Thermosynechococcus vestitus BP-1: one gene and its partner. The protein of the gene in region 2 interacts with the protein of the main gene of each other region in a pairwise test. Links are inferred from orthologs where the notes say so. Each region holds a gene or a part of one and is shown on either strand. Other genes may lie near its edges.

The links. Proteins that work in one complex are often made in the same cells at the same time.
Region 1: the proteins of TLL_RS10505 (region 2) and TLL_RS02260 interact in binary tests that used the Escherichia coli proteins (3 or more experiments, as listed by UniProt). The link is inferred for Thermosynechococcus vestitus BP-1 from one-to-one orthologs.

What each region holds. Positions count from the first base shown.
Region 1 is NC_004113.1:438,037-442,396, forward strand. The notes cover bases 1-2,968. They hold TLL_RS02260 (FtsW/RodA/SpoVE family cell cycle protein), read left to right. Parts: upstream 1-853; coding sequence 854-2,083; downstream 2,084-2,968. Other genes in these bases: trpA (tryptophan synthase subunit alpha), read right to left, coding at 1-704. In the rest of the region: TLL_RS02270 (dipeptide ABC transporter ATP-binding protein), read right to left, coding at 3,211-4,360.
Region 2 is NC_004113.1:2,153,555-2,159,202, reverse strand. Bases 2,785-5,647 are described here. They hold TLL_RS10505 (peptidoglycan D,D-transpeptidase FtsI family protein), read right to left. Parts: upstream 5,168-5,647; coding sequence 3,401-5,167; downstream 2,785-3,400. Other genes in these bases: TLL_RS10500 (hypothetical protein), read right to left, coding at 5,176-5,616; psbP (photosystem II reaction center PsbP), read right to left, coding at 2,825-3,376. In the rest of the region: TLL_RS10535 (glycogen/starch/alpha-glucan phosphorylase), read left to right, coding at 1-627; TLL_RS10530 (DUF6464 family protein), read right to left, coding at 709-1,071; TLL_RS10525 (exopolysaccharide biosynthesis protein), read left to right, coding at 1,195-1,845; TLL_RS10520 (hypothetical protein), read left to right, coding at 1,879-2,481. UniProt on the Escherichia coli protein: Essential cell division protein that catalyzes cross-linking of the peptidoglycan cell wall at the division septum. Required for localization of FtsN.

The DNA of each region.
Region 1 (4,360 bases), 1.7 Mb from region 2 along the record:
GCACTGCCGACAATGGCGGCATCAGCGCCCCAGTCACGCACCTGGCGGGCATGCTCTGGACTGGCAATGCCAAACCCAACACCAATGGGCTTGGGGGTGATCTGCCGTAGGGTGTGCAACAGTTCCTGAACGCGGCTGGCCATTTCTTGACGCATGCCAGTGACGCCAGTGGTGCTGACAAGGTAAATAAATCCCTGAGAAGCGGTGGCGATCGCCCGCATCCGTTCGGGCGAGGTGGTGGGCGCAATCAGCAGTGTCAATTCCAAGCCCAAATTGGCCGTCTCCGCGAGAACCGGTTCTGCTTCCTCAAGGGGCAAATCAGGAATCACTAACCCCTTGATCCCGGCTTGGGCAACCGCTTTGAGAAATGAAGAGACCCCCCGATGGTAGATGGGATTGTAGTAGCTAAAAAGAATGAGCGGCGCCGTCAGTTGCTGGTGCAAGTCCGTTGTCATTTCTAAGACGGCTTCAAGGCGGGTTCCCCGTTGCAGAGCGCGGGTGGCAGCTGCCTGAATCACTGGACCATCGGCCAAGGGATCTGAATAGGGCATCCCCAGTTCAATCAAATCTGCGCCGTGGTCATCTAGGATCTTGAGGGCAGCAACTGTCGTTTCTAAATCTGGGTCTCCGGCGGTCAAAAAGGGAATGAGGGCACAGCGCTGGCGAGCACGACAGTGCTCAAAGCGTTCAGAAATTTTAGGCACAATCACGGGCAGTGGCTCTCAAAGATGCATCATTATTGTGCCAGATTAGATACAGCCCTTTTCTAGAATATGAGATACCTATAGTGGCAGGTGGCAGTGAGGGGCATCTCAGCGTGAGTTGGTGGCGTTTTCTCCCCTTTGGCGATCGCCTGCGGGGCAGCGAAGCAGTTGGCGGCCGGCGGCAGTGGACCCTGGAGGCGCGATTGCTCCACTGGTTGACCCTTGTGTGGATTGGCCTTGGTTTGGTCGTTCTCTTTTCCGCTAGTTTTCCTGTGGGCCTGGCTGAAACAGGGGATGGACTGTACTACTTTAGCCGCCAGCTGCTGTGGCTTGCCCTTGGCTGGGCAGGGTTTCAACTGTTTCTGCGGCTACCTTTGCAGCGATCGCTCCAGATGGCGATTCCGGGCTTCTTTTTGTTTTTGCTACTCATCTGGGCAACGCGACTACCGGGGGTTGGGACAACGGTCATGGGCGCCACCCGCTGGATTAGTATTGGCTCCTTTCAACTCCAGCCCTCGGAGATGATGAAGCCTTTTTTAGTCCTGCAAGCCGCTTGGGTGTTTAGCTCTTGGCGGCGGCTGCACCTAAAGGCCCGCTGTTTTTGGTTAACGGCCTTTGCCCTGACGCTCCTGGGGATTTTAATTCAACCGAACCTCAGTACCACCGCCCTCTGTGGCATTACCTTGTGGCTCATTGCCCTCGGTGCAGGTTTACCTTTGGCCCCCCTGCTGTTAACGGCCATGAGTGGCTTGGGCTTAGCGGTTCTCAGCATCAGCATGAATGATTACCAACGGCGGCGGGTCATGTCCTTTCTGAACCCCTGGGCCGATGCGATGGGGGATGGCTATCAGCTAGTCCAGAGTCTATTGGCGGTTGCCTCAGGGGGCGTTTTGGGTGCCGGGTATGGCTTTTCCCAGCAAAAGCTCTCCTACTTACCGATTCAGCACACTGACTTTATTTTTGCGGTTTATGCGGAAGAAACAGGGTTAGTGGGCTGTCTACTGCTGTTGGCACTGTTGATGGCCTACGGTTGGCTGGGAATGCGAGTGGTGAATCGGGCGCGGGATGCCCTAATCCAGCTCACTGCTTTGGGGGCAACGGTGATGATGCTCCTCCAAGCCCTGATTAATATCAGTGTAGCCATTGGTCTGTTGCCAACAACGGGATTACCCTTTCCCTTCTTTAGCTATGGGGGTAGCTCAATGATGGCCAGTATGGCGATCGCTGGCCTGTTGATTCGCTGTGCCCGCGAAGGGCAGCAGGCAGAGGTGATTGCCTTCCCTGGTGCGACAAAAGCTCGCTCCAGAACCTCCAGAAGCACCCGCCGCCGTGCTGTTCCCGTGGTCCCCTTGCGTCCCGAAGGAATCAATAAACCCTAGGCTGACACTTCACGGCCATCTTGACACCACACGGCAATGACCGCAGGCCGAGGCACCACGACTTGGTCACCATAGGGCCAGCGTGTTCACAGGTCAAACCCGCAGCGCCAAAAAGAGGGCTGTTTTCAAAACAGCGCGGCGGCTCAAGGCACGGGATAGCAGATCACCAAAATACTCGCCCATGGGTAGCCGAAAATCTCTTTACTCTAGGTACCAGTTCATAGGTTAGGGAAACGTGGCGGAAATTAGGTTAGGTGGAGCCTAGATACTGTCGTCACGAGATTGATGCCCAAATGGCGATACAACGGATGTGCACAGCAGCAAGGAAAGAAGCCGTATTTTTGGCGTATCGCGTGGCAATACCTCGCCAACGCTTGAGATGCAAAAAAGCATTCTCAACCAGATGACGAAGCCGATACAACTGCTTGTCGCATTCACGTCGCTGTCTGCGATGTCTGCGCGAAGGGATGACAGGCTGCATCCCATGCTCTTTGGCTTGGGCGATGAGGGCATCACTGTCGTAGCCTTTGTCCGCCAACAGGTACTTTGCATCGATTCCTTCGATCAAGGTTGCAGCTTGGCGACAATCCGCAGTGGTACCTGCTGTGATAACCATTCGCAGCGGCATACCATGCGCATCCACGGCCAGATGTATCTTGGTATTGAGCCCCCTTTTGTACGGCCCATGTCTTGGTTGCCGCCTTTGGCCCCTGTGGCATGAGGGTGGACTTTGACATGAGTAGCATCGATGATCAACCATTCGTAATCGGGCTCGTCGATCAACTGCTCAAGGACCTTTTCCCACACGCCTTTGTCTCGCCAGCGGCAGAACCTTCGATGCACGTTCTTCCAATCTCCGTACTCCGGGGGTAAATCCCGCCAAGGGGCGCCGGTGCGCAGTATCCAGAACACCGCATTGATGAACTGCCGGTTGTCTTTCGCCACACCCCCCCAGCTCCCTCGGCGTCCAGGTAGATGCGGTTCCAACCGCTCCCAAACCCGGTCGGAAATATCGTGGCGACGGTAGTCAGGTGTCCTCATGGCACGGTCCTATAATACAGTCCAGACACACGCTCAGTATCTCATAAACTCGTGACGGCACTATCTAAGAAACGGGAAAAAACCTGTTAAGACAAGGCAGCGGCTAGGAGTTTTTGCGTGTAGGGATGCTGCGGATGAGCAAAGAGCTGTGCCGTGGGGGCGAGTTCGACAATTTTGCCACGATACATGACCGCAACGCGATCGCAAAAACGACGGGCGATCGCCAGATCGTGGGTGATAAAGAGATAGGTCAGTTGCAACTGTTCCTTTAACTCCTGCATTAGCGCCAGCACCTGGGCTTGAATATGGGCATCGAGCATACTCACCGGTTCATCACAGATCACCAGTTGGGGGTGGGTAATTAGGGCACGGGCGATCGCCACCCGCTGGCGTTGTCCCCCCGACAGGGCATGAGGATAGCGATGCAGGTAGGCTTCAGCCGGGGTCAATTCCACCTGCATCAACATCTCACGCACCCGTTCCTGGGCCGCCCGTTTCGCCATCAGCCGATGAATGAGCAGTGGCTCCAGCAAATTTTGCGCCACGGTCATTTTGGGGTTTAGGCAGGCATGGGGGTCTTGGAAAATCATTTGCAGATCGCGGCGGGTTCGGCGCAGTTGGGCCGCTGACAATTGAGTTAAACTGCGCCCCAAAAAGACCACGTCACCGGCATTGGCGGGAATCAGTTGCAGAATTAAGCGCGAAAGTGTACTTTTGCCACAGCCAGACTCACCCACAAGGCCAAGGGTTTCGCCCCGCCGCAGCGTGAGGTCAACGCCATCCACCGCCCGAATCGTGGTTTGCGGTTGTAACCATCCCCCCAAGCGGTAGTGCCGCTGTAGATTCTCAACCCGCAGCAGTTCCGGAGCAGTGTCTAAGGGTGGAGGCTGTGGAGAGGTGAGTTGGGTAGCCGCAAGTAAGGATTGGGTATAAGGGTGCTGTGGCCGTTGCAGCACTTGGTGAGCCGCTCCCAGTTCCATAATTTTGCCTTGGTGCATGACCGCCAGGCGATCGCAATACTTGGCCATCAATGCCAGATCATGGGAAATGAGTAACAGTCCCCGCTGCTCCTGTTGGCACAGGCGCGTGAGTTCCTCCAGAATTTCTGCGGCGACGGTCACATCCAGCGCCGTTGTCGGTTCATCGGCAATGATCAGGGGTGGGTTCAATAACAAGGCAAGGGCGATCGCCACCCGTTGACGCATCCCCCCACTCAACTCATGGGGGTATTGATGG
Region 2 (5,648 bases):
GATCGCCTGAGGGTCGTCTTTTTGCCCAACTACAACGTAACGCTGGGGCAGCGGGTCTATCCAGCAGCGGATCTTTCCCAGCAAATTTCAACAGCCGGCTACGAAGCCTCAGGCACAGGGAATATGAAATTTGCCCTCAATGGGGCGCTAACGATTGGCACCCTCGATGGTGCCAACGTGGAGATTCGCGAAGCGGTGGGGGCGGAAAACTTCTTCCTCTTTGGCCATACAGTAGAGCAGTTGCAGGAATTACGGTGCAACGGCTACCGTCCGTGGGAGTTTGCCAATGGTCATCCAATGCTAAAGCGGGTCCTTGACCTCATCAGCTCTGGTTACTTTTCCCATGGGGATACGGAACTCTTTCGACCCCTGGTTGAGCACCTCTGGCAAGACGATCGCTATTGCCTCTTGGCAGACTACCAAAGCTATGTAGATTGTTACCAACGGGTGCTTCAGGTCTATCAAGATCAAGCCCAATGGGCAAAAATGTCGATTCTCAATGTGGCACGGATGGGCAAATTTTCTAGCGATCGCGCCATTCGCGAGTACTGCCAAGACATCTGGCACGTTCAACCGGTGAAAATTGTCCTACCGGCAACCGCCTACATGACCTCCCCAGGGCAGTAGCTGGACAGTCGGGAAGTTCAATTCACACAACCCAGACCCTCCCTCGCCCTGGCGGGAATTTTTGAGCTGAGAAAGAAAATGCTAAGGTTCTCGAGGCTGGTAATCTCGACACACTTGGCAGGAGCCTTGAGGGTTCACAGCACAGCGCAACAGGGGTGAAAGGGCATTCCAGCGGCAGGAGGGATCGCCAATCACCCACTGTCCATTAACGAGATGGCGATCGCTAGGGGTGTCACTGGGCTGCACATAGAGGGCAATTTTTTCCAGTTGATAGCGTCCACCACGAAACCGGTAGCGATGGCGGCGTTCTAACACTGTATAGGTTTCCCCTTCGTGATCCACATGGCAACCGGGTTGGGGTGTCCAGTCGAGATAGACATGCCCCAGCGATCGCCGGGGATGAATCAGGTGCAACTCTGTCGGTAAGTCAGATGGGGTTGCCATGGATTCCGGTTGATCGCGGCTTTGGAATCGCCGTCAACTGTGTTGGGCATCAACTAATGATCAACTTATCCTATCCTAGTAGTGCCAACATTTCCACCTCCCGTCATTTTTTATGGCAATTTTATGGCAAAACTGTCCACTGACCTCGAACGTACCTTTTTGAGTCCTGTGCCCAGTCCCAGCGATGAAGAGGTCCTAACGCAGCAACTGGTGTCCTTGGCGGATATTCTTCAGTTGGCGGGAGAGCGAACCTTTGGCTTTTTGCTGGCTGTTCTTTCATTGCCATCGGCGCTGCCCATTCCAGCCCCTGGTTACGCCACTCCCTTTGGCATTGTGCTGTTACTGTTGGGCTGGCAATTGCTTGTGGGTGCCTCAACCCCTTGGTTGCCGCCGCAACTGCTCAAGCGCACGATGCCGCGATCCCAGATTCAGAAGATTGTGCGCACAGCTTTACCTTGGCTGCGACGGATTGAATTGATCTCCCGTCCGCGCCTGCGCTCCATTTGCACTACCCGAAGCGGACGTTTGGGCTTGGGAGTGGCTGTATCACTGATGGCGATCTCGATGATTTTGCCCATTCCCGGCACCAACACCATTCCAGCGATGGGCATTTTTACGATCGGCTTTGGTCTTTTGGATGACGATGGTTTGATTAGTCTGGCAGGGGTGGTTATCTCCTTGATTGGCCTAGCAGTCACGACATCAATTTTGATTGCCCTTGCTTGGGGCGGCAATAGCCTCCTCGATCTCTTGAAGGCATGGCTGCATTCGTAACATAGGGGTAAGTTCCTTCTTAGCTCAAGGCAAATGAGAACCCTATCCCCTCCTAAGGCCCGGGGCCGATGGTTGAGTGCCGTGGCAGCGATCGCTCTATTGGGATTACATCCCCTCAGAACAGCGGCTAATACCTTGACAGAAGACTTACCACCGGCGGTGGCGGCGGCGATCGCGCTGCCGGTCAATCAACAGCAAGTTGTGGTTAGCGAGCAGCCCTCAGCAGTGGGCTTAACGGTACCCAGCCTATGGTGGGCCGTGCAGCAGTTTGGTGACGAGGTCATTCAACGCTGGCAAGCCTTTCCAGCCATCGGAGCACCAGGGGGCAGAGTTGAAGCCTTTGTCTCCCCCTCCGCTTGGGGACGGTTGTCCTATCTACGGCGTTTTGCACTGATCTATCAACTGGGAAATGCCAGTCGGAGCTTCGGCTATCAGTTGCTCCTACGGGATCGCCGACGAGTCCTTTATGGTGCCTACACCTGTCAATTCGATGCCCTAACCGTTGAATACCTGCCGGAAGTCACCGATGCCGCAGGCAACCCGATTCCTTTTTTCCCACCCAGTAGCGAACTCAATTGTCAAGTATGGGTCAATCCCAATATTCCCGTTATGTTCCCAGCTCAAGGACTTCGTTAAGATCAAAGCGCAGATATCTTGTCCTCACCCCGGACCGTTGTGCACGGTGTGATGGTGTGCACGGTGTTGCCCAGGGTTATCACTGACACCGGGTAAATGGCTCCTAGAGGCAATTCGGCAGTACCTTCAGCGGCTCAGTGGCAGTCGCAGTGAAGGGCGATTGAGGATTGAAGCAAAGCGTATCTAGGAAATTGGGGGGCGATCGCCCCCCGTCTTTAGCAGACTACGGCAGCAGGTTGATCAAGGATAGGGCAGTACCATGGAGAGTAGGGAACTCGAATCCCTGACCTTCGCGGTGCGATCGCGACGCTCTACCAACTGAGCTAACTCCCCAATTCTTTCTTTAATATACAGTAAACGAGGACACAATGGTCTTAAATTGGTCTTCCACTTTTGGCCAGCGCTCTTCAGGCGCTGACACACTGAGCGTATAGACCTTACCGCGACTCACGGCAATACTCGACAAATTGTGCCGCTGCTGCGCAGTGTTGCCATCCCCCGGTAGAGTGACCGCATACTCCAGAATGTAGTAGGTCTTATCATCAGCCTTTTGGGAGGTGGCGGCAATTAAGGCAGAACTGCGGCCACTTTCACTGGGAGCAATGATATTACGCAGCAGGCGATCGCCCACCTCCTCGGGCGACCCCAATTCCTCAAGAGACTTGGTGCTGGCAACTGTATTCACCACCACACTGACATTTTCTGTCGTCTCAATAATATCGTGAAAGACCACATCCACTGGGTCTTCAACTTGTACCTGCACCCAGCCACGCGGGTAGAGAAATTCATAGCCATCATAGCTATCGACATAGGCCTGTAACCCACTGGTGGCCGAACAGCCTCCCAGCAACACCACGAAAATAGCCAACGCTGTGGCAAAAAACCGTTGAAGCATACCGTCCCTTTGCGCTGTTCTTCCCTATTGTGACACTGAAGCTGGTGCAGCGGGGCGCCGCAATTCCTGTGGATGGGAGGGAGGAATGCCCTCAATCGTAATCAGGGACTCCGTAACCGCTCGCACAATTGGAATGGCCACCGTTGAGCCATAGGCATCATCTCCCTTGGGTTCATCCACCACCGCCAAAATCACATATTGGGGCTGTTCTAGGGGAAAGACAGCAAAAAAGCTGGTAATACGCAGATTGCTATAGGTACCGCCAATCGCCTTTTGCGCCGTGCCGGTTTTGCCCCCCAAACGATAGCCGGGAATATGGGCGGGTTTCCCTGTGCCAAAGCGCACAACTTCTCCTAGCATTTTGATCACCGCTTGACTGGTGCGCTGGGAAAAGACCCGTCGAGGGGGGGGGTGCTCAAGGCGTTTTTGCAGTTGGCCATTTTCATCGTAGAGGCCGTCAATGACATGGGGAGTGACCATCTTCCCACCGTTAGCGATCGCCGCCAATAGTTGAGCCAAATGGAGCGGCGTCAGGGAAAAGCCTTGGCCAAAGGCCGCCGTTGCCGGTTCAATCGGATAGTTAATAAATTGCTCCGGGGGTTTTAACTGGGCGGCGGTTTCAAAGGGGAGATCACTGCCCACTGTCTCTGTGAGTCCCAAGCGATGGAGATAGCGATAGTAGTGGCGGGCTGGAATGCGGCTCATCATGTGCACCATGGCCACATTGCTAGAGTAGGCGAGAACTTCGGCAATTCGAAGGGCACCGCGGCCGCCGCGTTGACTATAGTCACTATTTTGAATGGGCCAACCGCCCACAAAAATCCGCCCCTCATCGGGCAGCACCGTATCAGGAGTAATGGCATTGAGTTCGAGGGCAATGGCCGTATTGATTGGCTTAAAGGTTGATCCTGGTTCATAGAGGTCCGACACCGCCCAGTTGCGAAAAAGGGCTGGATCAGCGCGGTAGTAATGATTGGGATCGTAGGAGGGTTCTGAGACCAGGGCTCGCAGCGCCCCGGTTTTCACGTCTAGGACAATGACCGTGCCCCGTTTAGCATTGAATTTGCGTAACTGCCGTTGCAGGGCTTGGCGTGCCGTTTGTTGCAGACGACTATCAATCGTGAGGCGCACATGGTAGCCGTGACTCAAGGCCCGCGGATCCGCAGGGGCAAGGGCTGGCAGCCACTCCCCTAGGGCATTTATCGAGAGGAGTTGGCGGCTATGGGGAACCTGTAAAAATTGATTCTGGCTAAACTCAATCCCTGCCTGACCCTGGTGGTCGCGATCCACATAGCCAACAATGCCCGCCATGAGTTCCTGCTGCGGATAAATGCGCTGCCAGGCTTGGTTGAGTTCTAGGCCATCGTAGTTGAGGGCGCGAATTTTGGCGGCGGTGTCTTCATCAATGTCGTAGGCAAGGGGGACGCCTGTGGGATAGGTGCTAAATTTGGCCACCAGTTGCTCTGGGGATTGCCGGAGTAAAGGCGCTAGATCGCGGGCGATCGCTGGCCGCGCCACTTTGAACTGAATCGGATGGGCAAAGAGGGTAAACACCGGTCGATCTAGGGCGACAACCGTCTCTCGGCGATCGGTAATTGGGTAGCGTGCCAAGGCTGGCGGGGTATAGCGCCGTTGTTGTTGCTGTGCCCGTGCCGCTAGGGTTTCCCCCTGAACCACTTGCAAATAAATGAGACGGGCAACCACCCCCCCCATCACCATGAGTAAAAAGCCAAAGATCAGACCGATGCGCAGGGGAGGTAGGGATTGATTTGGGAAGCGGGCAGTTGTCATGGTACCGGTCAGTAATTGACAGTGCGCTGAGGCGGTGGCGTCACGGGGAGCCCTTCAAAATGAGTTTTGGTAGCAATCTTGCCTTCATTGGGCACAAAAAGAACGTTCTGTGGCGTTTGGGGCACGAGGCCTTGGGGCGCCCGTTGCACTTGCTGTGTCACCCGATAACGGAGGGTTTCATTGCTCACCAGTAGCTCCCGCTCCTGGCGTTTTAGGGTTTCCAAGCGGTCGTATGCTCGACTCCACTGCTGCTGAGAGAGGGCTGACCAACCGTAGAGAGGCAACACCGCTACGAGGGCAGCGGCGGCCGCTACCCCAGAAACCCATTGCATCCCGAGCAAAGTTTTTTGCCAAAGGGGTACTTGCGGCTTGGGCAGTGGCCGAATTTCCGTCAGCCTTGGCGAGGATTGGGAAATAAATCGGGATTTGAATTTAGGGGCAGCAACCATAAACTCCAGCACTCCTCGGCAATTGATTACCC